One region of the Bradyrhizobium sp. HKCCYLRH3073 genome, then DNA from elsewhere that is predicted to be linked to it. Evidence: predicted binding sites of a transcription regulator. Region 1 holds the regulator's gene; the other holds the start of a gene.
The links. The regulator LexA, encoded in region 1, represses DNA repair genes until DNA is damaged. The targets are predictions, from matches to a motif close to TGTTCNNNNTGTGTTCNG.

Region 1 (7,844 bases):
TTCGACGACACCAATCCGACCAAGGAAGAGCAGGAATACATCGATTCCATCCAGGCTGACGTGCGCTGGCTCGGCTATGACTGGGGCGACAACCTGTTCTTCGCCTCGGACTATTTCGAGCGGCTCTACGACTGGGCCGAGGGCCTGATCAAGGCCGGGCTCGCTTATGTCGACGACCAGACGCAGGAGGAGATCCGGCTGTCGCGCGGCACGCTCACCGAGCCCGGCAGGAACAGCCCGTTCCGCGACCGCTCGGTCGAGGAGAATCTCGACCTGTTCCGGCGCATGAAGGCCGGCGAATTCCCAAACGGCGCGCGCGTGCTGCGCGCCAAGATCGACATGGCCGCCGGCAACATCAACCTGCGCGACCCCGTGCTGTACCGGATCCTGCACGCCCATCACCCGCGCACCGGCGACGCCTGGAAGATCTATCCGAGCTATGATTACGCGCACGGCCAGTCTGACGCGATCGAGGGCGTGACGCACTCGATCTGCACGCTCGAATTCGAGGATCACCGACCGCTCTACGACTGGTTCCTCGACAAGCTGCCGGTGCCGTCGCATCCGCACCAGTACGAGTTCGCGCGCCTCAACCTCACCTACACGCTGCTGTCCAAGCGCGTGCTGACGCGGCTGGTGCAGGACGGCCACGTCTCCGGCTGGAACGATCCGCGCATGCCGACGGTGGCGGGCCTCAAGCGGCGCGGCGTGCCGCCGGCTGCGGTGCGTGAGTTCATCAAGCGCATCGGCATCGCCAAGGCCAACAGCATCGTCGATGTCGGCATGCTCGAATTCTGCATCCGCGAGGAGCTAAACCGCACGGCACAGCGGCGCATGGCGGTGCTGCGGCCCTTGAAGGTGGTGATCGAGAACTATCCGGAAGGCCAGGTCGAGGAGCTGGAGGCGATCAACCATCCCGACGATCCCGCAGCCGGCACGCGCAAGATCTCCTTCGGCCGCGAGCTCTATATCGAGCAGGACGACTTCATGGAGAACCCGCCGAAGAAGTTCTTCCGCCTGTCGCCCGGCAACGAGGTGCGGCTGCGCTACGCCTATTTCATCAAGTGCCGCGAGGTCATCAAGGACGATGCCGGCGAGATCGTCGAGCTGCGCTGCACCTACGATCCCGCGACCAAGGGCGGCAACGCGCCGGACGGGCGCAAGGTCAAGGCGACGATGCACTGGCTGCCGGCCGCGCAGTCGCTGAAAGCCGAAATCCGCCTCTACAATCAGCTGTTCGCCAATCCGAGTCCGAACGCCGCCGACTTCACCGCCGATCTCAATCCGAACTCGCTGGAGGTCCTGACCGACGCGCGCATCGAGCCGGCGATCGCGGCGAGCAATTCGGATGCGCCGATGCAGTTCGAGCGCCAGGGCTACTTTGTGCGCGATCCGGACTCGACGCCCGACAAGCTCGTGTTCAATCGTACCATCGGCCTGCGCGACACGTTTGCGAAGGAGGTCGCCAAGGGCTGAGGCGAGCGGAAGCCGCGGGACGCTTGCAGCTCAGCTGATCGCGTCCTGGCCGGCGTTCGTCAGGGTCGGTACACCGTCGGTGAGCTCGACGAGCCCGCGCTCGGCGAGGAGCGAGAGGTCTTCCTCGGCGACTGGGGACAGCGTGAGCCGGTGGGCCTTGATGTCCCGGAGAGTCCAGCGGAGGTGGATCGCCCTCTCGAGCGCGAGATCGGCGAAGGGGTCGTCAATACCTTTAGCGTCCATACCCCAATAAGCGCGTGCGATGCGAAAAGTTCCAAGCCAGGTGCGCGTGCAGAAAGCCAGGATTCCCGTTTCGTTCTGCTAGGCGGCCTCGCGCAGCTTCCGATAGCCTTCCCGCCCGGTCGGGTCACGGGTGGTGTTGGCAATGGCGGAGCCGGTCAGGCCGCCAGCAGGACGTCCAGGAGGGCGGCGCGGGATCGCGGGCGTGATGGCCGACGTCTGGCCGCCGCGGGGCGCGCTGGCCGGCGGCTGGCCCGCGATCCGGCCCGGCGCGTCATCGGCGTTCGCCGCGCGCCTCAAGATCTGGGCGGCCGAGGAGGCCGGCGCGGGGCGGCTGCTGCCCTGGGTGCCGGTGGCATTCGGGGCCGGCATCGCGCTGTATTTCACCGCCGATCACGAGCCTGTGCTCTGGATCGCCGCCATCACGGCGGCGCTGCTCTGCCTCGTCGCCATCATGATGCGGCGGCATCGGCTGTTTCCGGCGGCCGTGATGATCGCGGCGGCGGCGTGCGGCTTTGCCACCGCGACCCTCAAGACCGCGCGGGTGGCGCATCCGGTGCTGGCGCGGCCGCTGTATTCGGTGGCGCTGTCCGGCTTCGTCGAGGCGCGCGACATCCGCGAGCGCAGCGACCGCATCGTGCTGCGCGTCACCGCGATGGAGAGCCCGCGCAACGCGATCACGCTGGCGCGGGTGCGGCTCGCGGTGCGCAAGGGCACGGCGCCCGAGGTCGGCAGCTTCGTGCAGCTCAAGGCGCGGCTGCTGCCGCCGATGGCCCCGGTGCGGCCGGGATCCTACGACTTCGCGCGCGACATGTTCTTCCAGGGCATCGGCGCCTCCGGCTTCGTGATGGGCGCGATCACGACGGCGCCGCCGCCGCAGGCCGCCGGCTTCGGCCTGGGCTATGCGGCGGCCATGCAGGGCCTGCGCGATGCGATCGATGCGCGCATCCGCGGCCGGCTGTCGGGTGACGAGCGGGCGATTGCCACCGCGCTGCTGACCGGCCGGCGCGACGCCATCACGCCCGATGTCAACGACGCGATGTTCATCTCCGGCCTCGGCCATGTGCTGTCGATCTCCGGCTATCACATGGCGGTCGTCGCCGGCGTCGTGTTCTTCGCCGTGCGCGCGCTGCTGGCGCTGATCCCCGGCCTTACCGTCAGCCTCCCGATCAAGAAATGGGCGGCGGCCGCGGCGCTGGTCGCGGCGGCGTTCTATCTGTTGCTCTCAGGCGCGGAGGTCGCGACCCAGAGGTCGTTCTTCATGACGGCCGTGGTGCTGATCGCGGTCATGGTCGACCGCCGCGCCGTCACTTTCCGCACGCTCGCGGTCGCGGCGATGATCGTGCTGATCGCAGCCCCCGAGGCGCTGGTGCATCCGAGCTTCCAGATGTCGTTCGCGGCAACGCTCGGCCTGGTCGCGCTGGTGCAGTTCGGCCTGCCCAGGCTGTTCGCGACGCCGGACAGCTCCACGACGCAGCGCGTCGCGCTGTGGGGCGGGCGCGAGCTTGCGATGCTGCTGCTGGCCTCGCTGATCGCGGGGCTCGCGACCACGCCCTATGCCGCCTTCCATTTCCATCGCGTGACGCCCTATGGCGTGCTCGCCAATCTCGCGGCGATGCCGGTGGTCTCGGCGCTGGTGATGCCGGCCGGCCTGATGGGCTTGCTGGCGGCGCCGTTCGGCCTGGATGGCGTCTGGTGGTCGCTGATGGGCCTCGGCATCGACTGGATGATCGCGGTGACGCGCTGGGTGGCGGCGCTGCCGGGCGCGGTCGGGCGCATCCCGGCCTTCGGCATCGGCCCGCTGATCCTGGCCAGCCTGGGCGTCATCCTGATCGGCCTGCTGCGCACACCGCTGCGCTGGTTGGGCGCCATGGGGCTTTTGGCCGCCACCGCCTGGGCGGCCGCGACGCCGCTGCCCGACGTCCTGGTCGCCGGCGATGGGCGCGCGGTGGCGGTGCGCGGCCGTGACGGACGCCTGCATGTGATGCGCGCCGGCAAGGATGTGTTCGCCACCAAGGAGTGGCTCGCGGCCGACGCCGATGCCCGGCTGCCGGCGGACGCCTCGCTCGCCGATGGCGTCTCCTGCGACGAGGCGGGCTGCGTGGTCGCGATGGCCGACGGCCGCTTCGCCGCCATGACCTTGCGCGCTGAGGCGCTCGCCGACGATTGCGCCCGTGTCGCGCTGATCGTCACCGCGCGCGCCGCGCCGTCATCCTGCGCGGCGGCCGTGATCGATCGCGAGCGGCTGCGGCAGCAGGGCGCCTTGTTGCTGGTGCAGCAGGGCATAGGCTTCGCCGTGACGCCGGCGCGTGCCGGCGGCACCGACCGCCCATGGTGGCCGGCACCCGCCGAGGCCGGCGCGTTCGACACGACGCTGACGCCGCGTGCGCCGGCCGCGCCGCTTCAGGACGCGACGCCGCCGGAGACCGAGCAGAGCGAGCAGGATTGAGTGCCGGGCAGCTCGAACGTGCCGAGATGATACTCGGTGTCGTCTGGTCCATCGAACAGCGATGGACCTTCGACCAGCGTGAACGCGGCGCCCGGATAGCGTTGCCAGATGGCGACGTCATCAGCCGTGACCGTCAGCCATCCGAACGCAAGCATGTAGCGGCCGGGCTCGGTGATCCGTCCGGCCTTGTTCCAATCGATCTTGTTGACCACGGCGGCAAGCTCCCCCGGCAAACAATGCCGGCCGAGGGATGTCGTTCCTATCCGATGCGATGCCGGACGTTCGCCCGAGAGGACTTTGCGCTTGCAGAACCCAAGTTGACCAAGTCTCCCACCGTCGAAAGCGCGCTCACGACCGACAGAAATGCCGACGCGCAGGCCCTCAGGTGATGCTGATGCGGCGAATCGGTGTGGCATGCGACGTCGGCACGTCCTCGCCGATGTCCGGGCGACGCTCTGCCGGCTGCTTGCTGACCGGCAATTGCAGCACGGTGACGCGCTGGCCCTCGCAGAGCTGGGTCACCAGCACGTGGCGGCCGTCGGCGAACTCGATCGCGTCGTGATGGCGATCGGGAATGTGGGTCTCGATGCTGTTGAACTTTGCGACGCGCTCGCGGATCGTCCGGGTCCAGAGCCAGCGGCTGTCGTAGCGGACGTCCTCGGCGAAGGCCAACTCGGTGCCGGGCATCATGCAGACTGCGACGGTCGGCTCGCTCTCCAGGGCGAAGCCGCGGGTGGCGGTGCCACGGAAGGTCATCGAGATCAACGTCTCGCCGACCTTGGCGGGACGGGACGCAACCGCATGGAGGCTGTAGTCACACATCGGATCGCTCCTCGTTGAGAGATAGCCGACCCACGCTCCCCCCGGACAGGCGCAGGCCTCTATCAGAGTGGACATCGATGGTGATGTTAGCGCGCGCTTCGCGGCAATTCTGCGCTGATCTGCATCGCGTGTGCCCGCGGCCGATCACAAGCGTTTGAGCATGCCGCGCTGCACATCATGAAGTGCATTCGCGTGTGGCGTATTTTGCTGGCTGCTTCCAGCTTGGCTGGCTTCTCGCTCGGCGGCGACAGCGCGTGCGCCCGCCGCCGATCGACCGATCCCATTCGCGATCAGTACTTGCGGTACAGCCCGACCAGCTTGCCTTGGATCTTCACCCGGTTCGGCGGCAGGATGCGCACCTCGTAGGCGGTGTTGGCCGGCTCGAGCGCGATCGATGCGCCGCGGCGGCGGAAGCGCTTCAAGGTCGCTTCCTCATCGTCGATCAGCGCCACCACGATGTCGCCGGTGTCGGCGGTCTCGTTGCGCTGGATCAGCGCCATGTCACCGTCGAGGATGCCGGCATCGACCATCGAGTCGCCGCGCACCTCGAGCGCATAGTGATCGCCGTTGCCGAGCATGTCGGCAGGCACGCTGATGGTGTGGCTGCGCGTCTGCAGCGCCTCGATCGGGGTACCGGCGGCGATGCGGCCCATCACCGGCACCGCGACAGGGCGCTCGCCATCGTCTAGCGCGGGAGTGCTGGTGCGCACCTTGCCGAGATTGCCTTCGATCACCGACGGCGTGAAGCCGCGACGGTTGCCCGCGGCCTGCGACAGCTCGGGCAGCTTGATCACCTCGATCGCGCGGGCGCGATTCGGCAGCCGGCGGATGAAGCCACGCTCCTCGAGCGCCGTGATCAGGCGATGAATGCCGGACTTCGAACGCAGATCGAGCGCATCCTTCATCTCGTCGAAGGACGGCGGCACGCCGGCTTCCTTGAGCCGCTCGTTGATGAACCGCAGAAGTTCGTACTGTTTGCGCGTCAGCATTTCGACCTGGTCCCCGGTTTGTTGTTGTCCGAGTCCAGGAGCTGCGCCTTGAGCACAAGCCGGCTGAGAGCGCCCTGGAGTCGGACCGTCATCGCGTCGCCCGCAACATACTAAAAACAAATCATGAACGGACACTATATGTTCGATGTGTGTTCCGCAATCCTAAAAATATGATGAACGGACCGGGCTTTACCGGGGAAGCGGCTCAGTTCGGCAGGCGCAGGATCTCGCACGGGCTGCCGGCAGGCGCCTTCGGCGCAAACGCCGGCCGGATCACCAGCGCCTGCGACAGCGCGAGGTTCCCGAGCAGCGACGAATCCTGCTGGCTCACTGGGGTGGCTACCAGCGTGCCGTCGGCGCGCTCCTCGAGCTGCGCCCGCAGATAGTCCTCGCGCGAATCGTTCGCCCCCAACTCGCGGCCGAGCAGGGCGGTCTCGCGCGGCATCACGGCCTCGTCGCGGCCGAGCAGGCGCCGAATCAGCGGCACCATGAACAGGATGGCGCAGACATAGGACGACACCGGATTGCCGGGCAGTCCGATCACCCTGATGTCGCCGAGCCGTCCGTGCATCATCGGCTTGCCCGGCCGCATCGCGATCTTCCAGAACGCCATTTCGACGCCCTCGGCCTCCAGCGCCTGCTTGACCAGGTCGTGATCGCCGACCGAGGCGCCGCCGGTCGTGATCAGGACGTCGGCCTCTGCCGCGCGGGCGCGCCGGATTCCAGCGACCGTCGCCGCCATCGTATCCGCGGCGATGCCGAGATCGATCGGCGTCGCGCCCTCGCTGCGCACCAGCGCCCGCAGCGCGTAGCCGTTGGAATAGACGATCTGCCCCGGGCCGGGCGTCGAGCCCGGCATCACCAGCTCGTCGCCGGTGGCGAGCAGCGCCACCTTCGGCCGCCGCCGCACCGGCAGCGCCGGATGATTCATGCTGGCCGCCAGGGACAGGTCGCGGTCGCTGAGCCGGCGCCCGGCCTTCAGCAGCACCATGCCCTGGTGGAAGTCGACGCCGGCCGGCCGGATGTGCCGGCCTGTGATCGCGGCCTCGGTGATCACGACATGGCCGTCCTCGGCGATCGTGTCCTCCTGGATCACCACCGCGTCGGCGCCTGCGGGGACAACGCCGCCGGTGAAGATCCGCGCCGCCTCGCCGGGCCCGACCACGCGATCGAACGGCCGTCCCGCCGCGACCTCGCCGATCACCTTCAGCCGCGCCTTGGCCTTGGCTGCGTCGGCCGCGCGCACCGCATAGCCATCCATCGCCGACATCGCCTCGGGCGGCTGCGTCCGCAGCGCCGCGAGGTCGCGGGCCAGGATGCGGTGATAGGCCTCGTCCAGCCCGACCATTTCCTCAGCCAGCGGCTCGGTGCCGGCGAGCACCGCGGACAACGCATCGGAGACCGGCATCAGGGCCATGGGATTACCTTCGGACGAAGACGGGCAGATCGACTGAATCGCCTTCTAACCGAACGCGCACGGGGTGGCCAAGAGCCTAAGCCGCTCCCGGCTTTCCGATCGTCTGAAGGTGCGTCGCGTGGCCCGCCGCCTCACGATCGCGCGAGAAACTCTGCAATCATGCCGGGGGGGGGCAGTCGCGATCTGCTCACGTGCACACGGAGTCCAGACGGAGCTATCCGGCAGCCGCGCGACAGGCGGCGCGCTCGGTGGTGTGCAGGATGTTTGCCACCATGTTCCGCAGCCAGACCGATGCGGCATCGCGGTCGAGCTGCAGCGGCCAGACCATCGAGACCGCCGGCAGCCGCAACTTCAACGGCGCCGGACAGAGCGCCAGCCCAAACCGGGGTCCGTAGAGCCTTGCCATCCGGGTCGGGATCGTGGTGATCACCGGTGACGCGGCCACCGTCGC
Region 2 (7,844 bases), on a different contig from region 1:
GCGCGTGACGTAGTGATGCAGCCGACCAAGCAAGGCTTCGTGTTCGTGCTCGACCGCGACACCGGCGCGCCGGTCTGGCCGGTGGAGGAGCGCGCAGTGCCGCAAGGCGCGGTCGAGGGTGAGGTTCTGTCGCCGACGCAGCCGTTCCCGACCCATGTGCCGCCGCTGCTCGATCAGCGCTTCGGGGCGGGTGATATTTTCAGGGCCGTGCCGCGCGTCCTGGATTCCTCCTGCGACGATCAGCTCGCGCCGTTGCGCAATGAGGGTCTCTACACGCCACCGACGACTCAGGGCACGCTGCTGTTTCCGATGACCGGCGGCGGCGTGAACTGGGGCGGCGCGGCGTTCGATCCCGTCCACCAGATCCTCTACGCCAATGTCAGCCGCGCCATCCACATCGTCAGGCTGATCCCGCGCGCGGAAGCCGACCGGATGAAGGCGCCGCGCGGTGTTGATTTTGGACTGCAGCGCGGAGCGCCGTTCGCGGTGACACGGGCGGTCGCGATGTCCAGGCTCGGCCTGTTGTGCAACCGGCCGCCATGGGGCGAAATGGTTGCGGTCGACCTCAAGGCCGGCAAGATCCTGTGGCGCTCGACCGTCGGCACCACCGAGGATCGCGCGCCGCTCGGGCTGGCGTTCAAGTGGGGCACGCCGCTCGTCAACGGCGTCGTGGTCACAGCCGGCGGCCTCGTCTTCACCGGCGCGATGGACGCCTATCTGCGCGCCTTCGACGCTGTCTCAGGTCAGGAGCTCTGGCAGGGCCGGTTGCCCGCGCCGGGCGTCGCCAATCCGATGACCTATCAATGGAAGGGCGAGCAATTCGTGGTGATCGCAGCGGGGGGCCATTCGGAGGCGGGAACGTCGCTCGGCGACAGCGTCGTGGCGTTTCGGCTGGCGCGGGATGGCGAAGGGCCCTCGCTATGGCCACGGACGATTGATCGCCCCGGCGGACGGTTTGCCGCCGGTGTGCTGCTCGCGGCCATTGTGCTGGTTGGTCTGTTCGTGGCGTTGTGGCGATGGCGCCTGCGGCGGGCCTAGCCCTCCGCACCGCCATCAGTCGAATGCGACGCCGATCCGCTTGTCGTGGCTCCAGACTGCGTGGCAGCGCCGCGTGAACTTGTCGGCCGGGATCACCAGCGTGAAGGCTTCGGGCAGACCGACCGGGCTGACCACCTCGACCCTGGCGCCGGTATCGGACATGTTGCGGACCATGCAATCGACCGCGCCGCCGCCGTCGAACGCCAGCCTGCCCTGCTTCAGCACCCGATGCCTCGGTGCAATGCGCTTGTCACTCGTCTCGCTCATGGCCTGTAACCCGGTGCCGAATGGCGTCACCTTTCGCGTCAAAAGCACCTAAAATAAATCACGCTCGCGTTTCGATCAGATGAATCCGGCCCGCGAGGCCCGGGCCGTCGCCTTCACGTTTCGTTAACCCCGGCCGGGCCGCGCGGATCAGAGCATCGCGAAGGCGCTCGACACCATGGCCACCGGCTTGCCATCGCCGGCGCTGGTCAGTGTGACCCGGCCGAAGCTCATGGTGCGGCCCATCCGCACCACGCGCGCATCCGCCAGCACGTCGGCGGATGCAATGGCGCGCATGAAATGCGTGGTCTGGTCGACAGTGGTCATCGGCCGGTAGCCGCCGCTGGCGGTGACCATCCCGATCACCATCGCGGTATCAGCAAAAGCCATCAGCGCCTGGCCGCAGACAACGCCATTGTCGCGGCAGAGCCGCGGCGAGAACGGCATGCGCAGGATGGCGCCGGCTTCGCCCAGCGGGGAGGGCGCGATGTCCTCGACGATCAGGCCAAGATCCTTGATCCAGGGAGCGAACACGTCATCGAGGATTCGCCTCGCGTCGTCGATGGTGAAGTTCGGGGTCTCATTCGGCACGCGCGGAGGTCCTCCCATGGTCTTGTCGATTTGTCTCGTCGACTTTTGTCGCCGCGATCGGCGGAGCCGCCGGAATGTTGCCGCAGAGCGGCGGCTTGAAAAGGCCGGAGTTGGAAAACTATGATGATGGCACACCGTGGAACAGACGGCAGGTGCGCGCAGACGGTGCGGCCGCGAACATCCCGGCCTGCGGTCCACCGTTTCGGCACAGTGCCGCGGGCTTGGCGCATGGCGAGGCGATGGTATAAGGCGCCTCTACCGGGGAGTAACCAATGAAGAAGCTGATCGTGACGATGGCGGTCGCCGTGCTGGCAGGCTGGGCGGTTCCCGCGATGGCGCAAATGCCCAATATCAACCTTCTCGCCGACGGTCCCTCGAAGACGCCCGAGGAAAAGGAAGCTGAAGCGGCGCGGGAGCAGGCCTACAAGGACACCATGCGCAAGATTCCGGACGCCAAGACGAGCGCCGATCCCTGGGGCAACGTCCGCGCGGCGGAGCAGCCCAAGGCGGCGCCTGCCATGAAGACCACCGCGGCCAAGAAGCCGAAGGCTGTCGGCAGCACCAATTGAGATTTATCGCGTTCGGGTCGGGCGGGCTCTGACCCTCCGGGCCGATTGCGGACTCGGATTCCTCGCGGCCCCGTCTATATTGACGGTGTGGCAGCGCGTTGGAGTTCGTCGATGGGGATGCGGCCCCGGGACATTGCCAGCCGGATGGCGGCCCGGCGCCAGAAGGGCGCCGCACAGGCTCGCGACGGCTACGTTCGCGACACGTTCACGCTGCCGCGCGAGCAAGCGCGCGCCAAGGCCCGCGACTATCTGACCCGCTATCCCAAGGCCGGCTACATGAGCGCCGTCGAAAGCTGGCGCGAGCTTCCCGACGGGGCGATCGAGTTCACGATGCGGCGGCTTCCCAGCGCCGATTGAACGATTCCGGCAAGCGCCTCATTCCTTTTCGCCAAGAAGCTTGCGTGTGTCGCGATTGATGAAATGAAGCCGCGTGCAGGCCTTGCAGACCACGGTTTCATAGGAGCACGTGGGATCGCCTGGCTTCGGCTCTTCCAGCCAATGCTGCACGTTCATCCCCGTTCGCGGACATTTGAAGATCAGATTACCCATACAAATTTAAATGTCTGCCAGGATGCAGACAGGCATTTTGATCTCGATCAAGCTCGGCTGCCGAAATGACGCGCAGTCGACCTCGCGGCCACAGGCTGAGGTTGTGGTTCTCGTCGGTGACAATCCACAAGAGGCCTGGCGAGCCGTCAGGCCTGATCCAGCGACTCGGCGACGATCCGGATGCGGAAGACCGGCTGCCGTGCCTCGTCGAGCAGCTCCATCTGCCATTCGGAGTTTTCGGCGAGCTTGCGCGAGATGCTGCTGGCCATGTCGGCGCAGACGGTGGTCATCTCTTTCCAGGCTGCGTTGCGGTCGGCGCACTCGGTCCCATACTCGGACGCGCCTGAGAAGTGGCCGTTGCGGATACGAAAGAAATAGAGCGGCATTGCCAAAACCGGTGAGCCCTGACCGCCCCAGGCCGCTGGGTTTGATGTACGCACCACAAATGGAAGCGCAAAACCCACTCGGATCAATTCCGGTAAAATACGGTCGGTCGCGCTGTTCGCTTCGGTTAGGCTGATTGCCGTTGGTGATGTGCGGCGCAACCGGGCACAGCGAAGGCCGACGAATGAGCCTCGGACCGCCGCGGTCCGAGGCTCGGCGTCAACGTCGTAGCTTCCCAGCAAGGGCAGTTCGGCAATGACACAATTAAATTAGTACGAAACCTGTCGGCGTGCCTTGCGTCAGATCAAGGTTGCAATCTCGATCAACCGCCGCGGGACGCACTTGGCTGCGGTCGAAGATCCGTTCCGGCACGACTGTCAGTCGGTAGGCAATCTGCGTCGCGCCGTCGACCATTTCCAGGAGTTCGTCGCAGGCCGGACAACGCCTCTCTCCCGCGGCGCCTTGCTGCGAGTGAAGCTCGATCCTTTGAAGGCCGGCCCTGCAGGACGGACACGTCACGTCATCTCTTGTCATCGCCGATATGAAGCGCAGCGCCCGCAATCCGTTCCCCGACATCACGACAATGACGGAGGGAGATGCATCCCGAGCGGAGCTATCAACGTCGAAAGCCCCGGACGTCGTCCGGGGCTTTCTTTCGGCGCGGATGGTTTCAGGGCCGTGCGCCTACGGGTGACGGAGCCTGCAAATGTTGGAGCTGGCAGGCTGCAAGGGATCGGTCGACGCCGCATCACTGACAATACATCACGGACAATACGGGTCAGCCATCATCGCAACGAACAAACAAATCCGGGGCTGATCAAAAATTTGCTCAGACGTACGACAACCACGATCCTATAACGCAACCCAAAGTTTATGACAATGGTTTGTGGCTTGAAGATGTCGTGAGCGCCGGCGTGCCGCGTGATGCGGATCACGCGGGTCTTGTCCGGGCCATTCCTCAGGCCGGCATCAGGAGCTGCGCGAATGGCGCGCTAGCCCATCCTCGGGCATGGTCCGACACAGGGGCGTTCGAGGTTCGTCGTTTCATCTGTCGCTCGTCATATGGCGGTCGTCGAGCTGCTCGGATGCCGCTTGGTGCGGAACTTCATGGCCGGACTCTGCTTGCAGGGCGGCTGCACGTCTGCATCGAAATCGTGCGTCTGCACGCACGGTGAGCCGAACAAAAGCAGAAGAGGCGAGGGAACTTCGTTCTTCTCAGGAGAACCACGGACCGTGCGATCTACGCACGCGTGTAGGAGTTTGGTAGTTTCAAGGAAAAGTCTTGACGAGCTCGATCGGCCCGACGATCGCGGCATTGAAGTCGGCGAGGTCTTCGCTGGGAATCCAGTACTCGAGATGCTCTCGGCCGCCGGCCTCATGCACTTCGTACGCGTCGATGAAGCGTCGCAGGATCGCGAAGCGCAGCACATGGCCGCAGCCGCTCGCCGGTACGTTCCAGTCCCTCGCGATCTTCACGGCATAGGCCTCGGTCAGCACCGGGTAGAAGATCGGCTGCTCCGGAAGGCGCGGCGGAAACGCCCGCATGCCCGAGGCTGCGATCAAGGCGAACTCCTTTGGGCCGACCGGGCGCCACAGCGTGAGGGTCTGTTCCTTGTTGGATCCGGTCATGCTGGTCCCGAAAATTGGAAGCGGTAGGGGGCTCACAGAGAAGGACCAGCAGGATGATAGGGCACGGTCGAGACCACAATAACAACTTATAATTGAAGTGGCGTCTGTCACTGGCGCGAGAGGCGAGGTTGGAGCGCTCGGACAGGCCGGTCGTAATTCGCATGATCGCCGGTCGGCGGCTGCGCCGCTCGCGCGCATGGCCTCCGCCTTCAGCCGAGCCAGGATCCTCTCGCGGTCGCCGTCATCCAGCATCCCTTTACTTCGCTTGTGGGCCCGCTCGTCGGGCAGCGCTTCCTCAGCGGTGCTCGGTGCACTGGCGCCGGCCCTCGGCCCCTCGAGCGGCAGGCGTGTCCCCGCGGCTGTCAGGGGTTTGCGAAGAGAAGAGGCGTGATTGTCGAGAAGAACATATTGCGAACAAAGAACGGATGGAGTACATTCACCTCAAGATTGCTGGCCGACCTCGTTAACCGTTTGTCCATCTCGCGAATCCCCGCCATAAGGAGCGCCAATGTCCGCCACCGCCCTGCGTATCGTCGAAGGTTCCTCAATGGATAAGAGTAAGGCGCTCTCTGCTGCGCTGTCCCAGATCGAACGTCAGTTCGGCAAGGGCTCGGTGATGAAGCTGGGCAAGAACGACCGCTCGATGGATGTCGAGACGGTGTCGACCGGCTCGCTCGGGCTCGACATCGCGTTGGGGATCGGTGGGCTGCCGAAAGGGCGCATCGTCGAGATCTACGGTCCGGAATCCTCGGGCAAGACCACGCTGGCGCTGCACACGGTGGCGGAAGCGCAGAAGAAGGGCGGCATCTGTGCCTTCATCGATGCCGAGCATGCGCTCGATCCGGTCTATGCGCGCAAGCTGGGCGTCAACATCGATGAGCTCCTGATCTCACAGCCGGATACGGGTGAGCAGGCGCTGGAGATCTGCGACACCCTGGTGCGTTCCGGTGCGGTCGACGTGCTGGTGGTCGACTCGGTGGCGGCGCTGGTGCCGAAGGCGGAGCTCGAAGGCGAGATGGGCGAGTCGCTGCCGGGCCTGCAGGCCCGCCTGATGAGCCAGGCTCTGCGCAAGCTGACGGCCTCGATCAACAAGTCCAACACGATGGTGATCTTCATCAACCAGATTCGCATGAAGATCGGTGTGATGTACGGCTCGCCGGAGACCACCACCGGCGGCAATGCGCTGAAATTCTATGCCTCGGTCCGCCTCGACATCCGCCGCATCGGCGCGATCAAGGAGCGCGACGAGGTGATCGGCAATTCCACCCGTGTGAAGGTGGTGAAGAACAAGCTGGCGCCGCCGTTCAAGCAGGTCGAGTTCGACATCATGTATGGCGAGGGCGTCTCCAAGATGGGCGAGATCCTCGATCTCGGCGTCAAGGCCGGCATCGTCGAGAAGTCCGGCGCCTGGTTCTCTTACGATAGCCAGCGTCTCGGGCAGGGACGTGAGAATTCGAAATCGTTCCTCAAGACCAATCCGGACATGACCGCCAAGATCGAAGCCGCGATCCGCCAGAACTCCGGCCTGATCGCCGAGCAGATCCTGGCCGGCAATGCCGAGCGCGACGCCGACGGCGAGGAGCCGGCGGAGGAGTAGAGCTACGACGGCGGCGGGTGCCATGGACGTCGTGTTGCCGACGTTCCGGCGCCCGTTTGCAGATGTGTAGTGTTCTGCCGAAATCTGCGTTGCTGCATGACCAATGCAGTGAGCCCGGGTTTCTGAGCGCCGGATACGATCTTCAGCGCGAATAATCGAAAGCGTGCGAGCGGACCGGATCCGCGCGGCGGCACCGACGTTTCCGGCGCCGGTCCTGGGCGCCGGGAGCCGATTGCGAACGTGTTGATAGCGCCTTGAGCCAATCAGGTCGTGCCGGAGCCAACAGCATGACACGTTTGATTTTAGCGGCCGATGATCCCAGCGCCGGAGCGCTTCGGAGGGGCGGCTTTGCCGACCTGGTGGTGCCAATTCTCCATCGTTTCGTGTGGGGACCGCTGCCATCCGATGCCGAATTATCGGCTTATCTCGTCCAGCGCACCGTGCGACGGAAGCGGGGGCATTGGTTGGATTTCGCCTCGCGCGTCGACTTCATGGCGGTCGGCGGGCGGAGTCAGAGTTTTCTCGAACTTGTCGACCGTTGCGATAGCGTCGAACTGTGGATGGGGACCCGTCCGAACGATCAGTTGGTGCTGATCTGGCTCTTGGATTATCTGCGCGATTACGCCGAGATCGCGACGAAGATCGTGTTGCGACACCTCGATGCGCCAGTCTTCGACGCCTTGGCCAGACAACCCGCCGGCCGGACCATTGCCGGCGTGGCGCTCGCGCGTGAGCATCTCGACCTGGGCCATCTGGCATGGCAGGCGTTTCGGACGCCGACGCCGCAGGCCTGGTTCGATCTGTTGAATCAGGATCTCAGTGCACTGCCGCAGCTTCGCCGCTGCGTGCAGGAGATGCTCGATGAGCTTCCCGGTGTTGCCACGGGCCTGGGAGCATCGGAACTGCGAATCCTCGAATTGCTGTCAGCCGGCTATCAGCACCCCTTCGACCTGTTGCCGCATCATCGGGATCGCTTTCAACGCCGCGTCTATGACTATTGGGAAGGAGGCACGTTGCTTGACGGTCTGGCACTCGCGCCGGTGCCGGCAATTTCGGGCCTCGACGAATGGCCGTTCTCGGTCGAGATGCACGACAGCCGTGAACGCCTCGAGCGCTACAAGGCCAGCAGGCTGTCGCTGACGCCGCTCGGCAAGGCAATCCTCGCCGGCGAGGAGGATTTCAGCAGCCATAATCCGATCCGGCGCTGGTGGGGCGGCACCGAA

Region 2: a site for LexA is predicted at 5,424-5,441, ahead of recA (recombinase RecA). Genes of this name have one in related genera too.

Annotation. Positions count from the first base shown of each region.
Region 1 is NZ_JBNPUD010000007.1:23,031-30,874, reverse strand. It holds gene ACQR1X_RS17655 (glutamine--tRNA ligase/YqeY domain fusion protein) at 1-1,476, shown strand, start outside; gene ACQR1X_RS17650 (hypothetical protein) at 1,507-1,719, opposite strand; gene ACQR1X_RS17645 (ComEC/Rec2 family competence protein) at 1,862-4,165, shown strand; gene ACQR1X_RS17640 (hypothetical protein) at 4,120-4,377, opposite strand; gene ACQR1X_RS17635 (hypothetical protein) at 4,547-4,987, opposite strand; gene lexA (transcriptional repressor LexA) at 5,278-5,976, opposite strand; gene ACQR1X_RS17625 (molybdopterin molybdotransferase MoeA) at 6,182-7,393, opposite strand; gene ACQR1X_RS17620 (LysR family transcriptional regulator) at 7,608-7,844, opposite strand, start outside.
Region 2 is NZ_JBNPUD010000011.1:59,361-67,204, forward strand. It holds gene ACQR1X_RS24135 (pyrroloquinoline quinone-dependent dehydrogenase) at 1-1,038, shown strand, start outside; gene ACQR1X_RS24140 (PilZ domain-containing protein) at 1,054-1,305, opposite strand; gene ACQR1X_RS24145 (PaaI family thioesterase) at 1,453-1,893, opposite strand; gene ACQR1X_RS24150 (hypothetical protein) at 2,166-2,462, shown strand; gene ACQR1X_RS24155 (hypothetical protein) at 2,574-2,819, shown strand; gene ACQR1X_RS24160 (DUF6894 family protein) at 3,158-3,397, opposite strand; gene ACQR1X_RS24165 (hypothetical protein) at 4,665-4,958, opposite strand; gene recA (recombinase RecA) at 5,533-6,621, shown strand; gene ACQR1X_RS24175 (DUF1835 domain-containing protein) at 6,909-7,844, shown strand, end outside.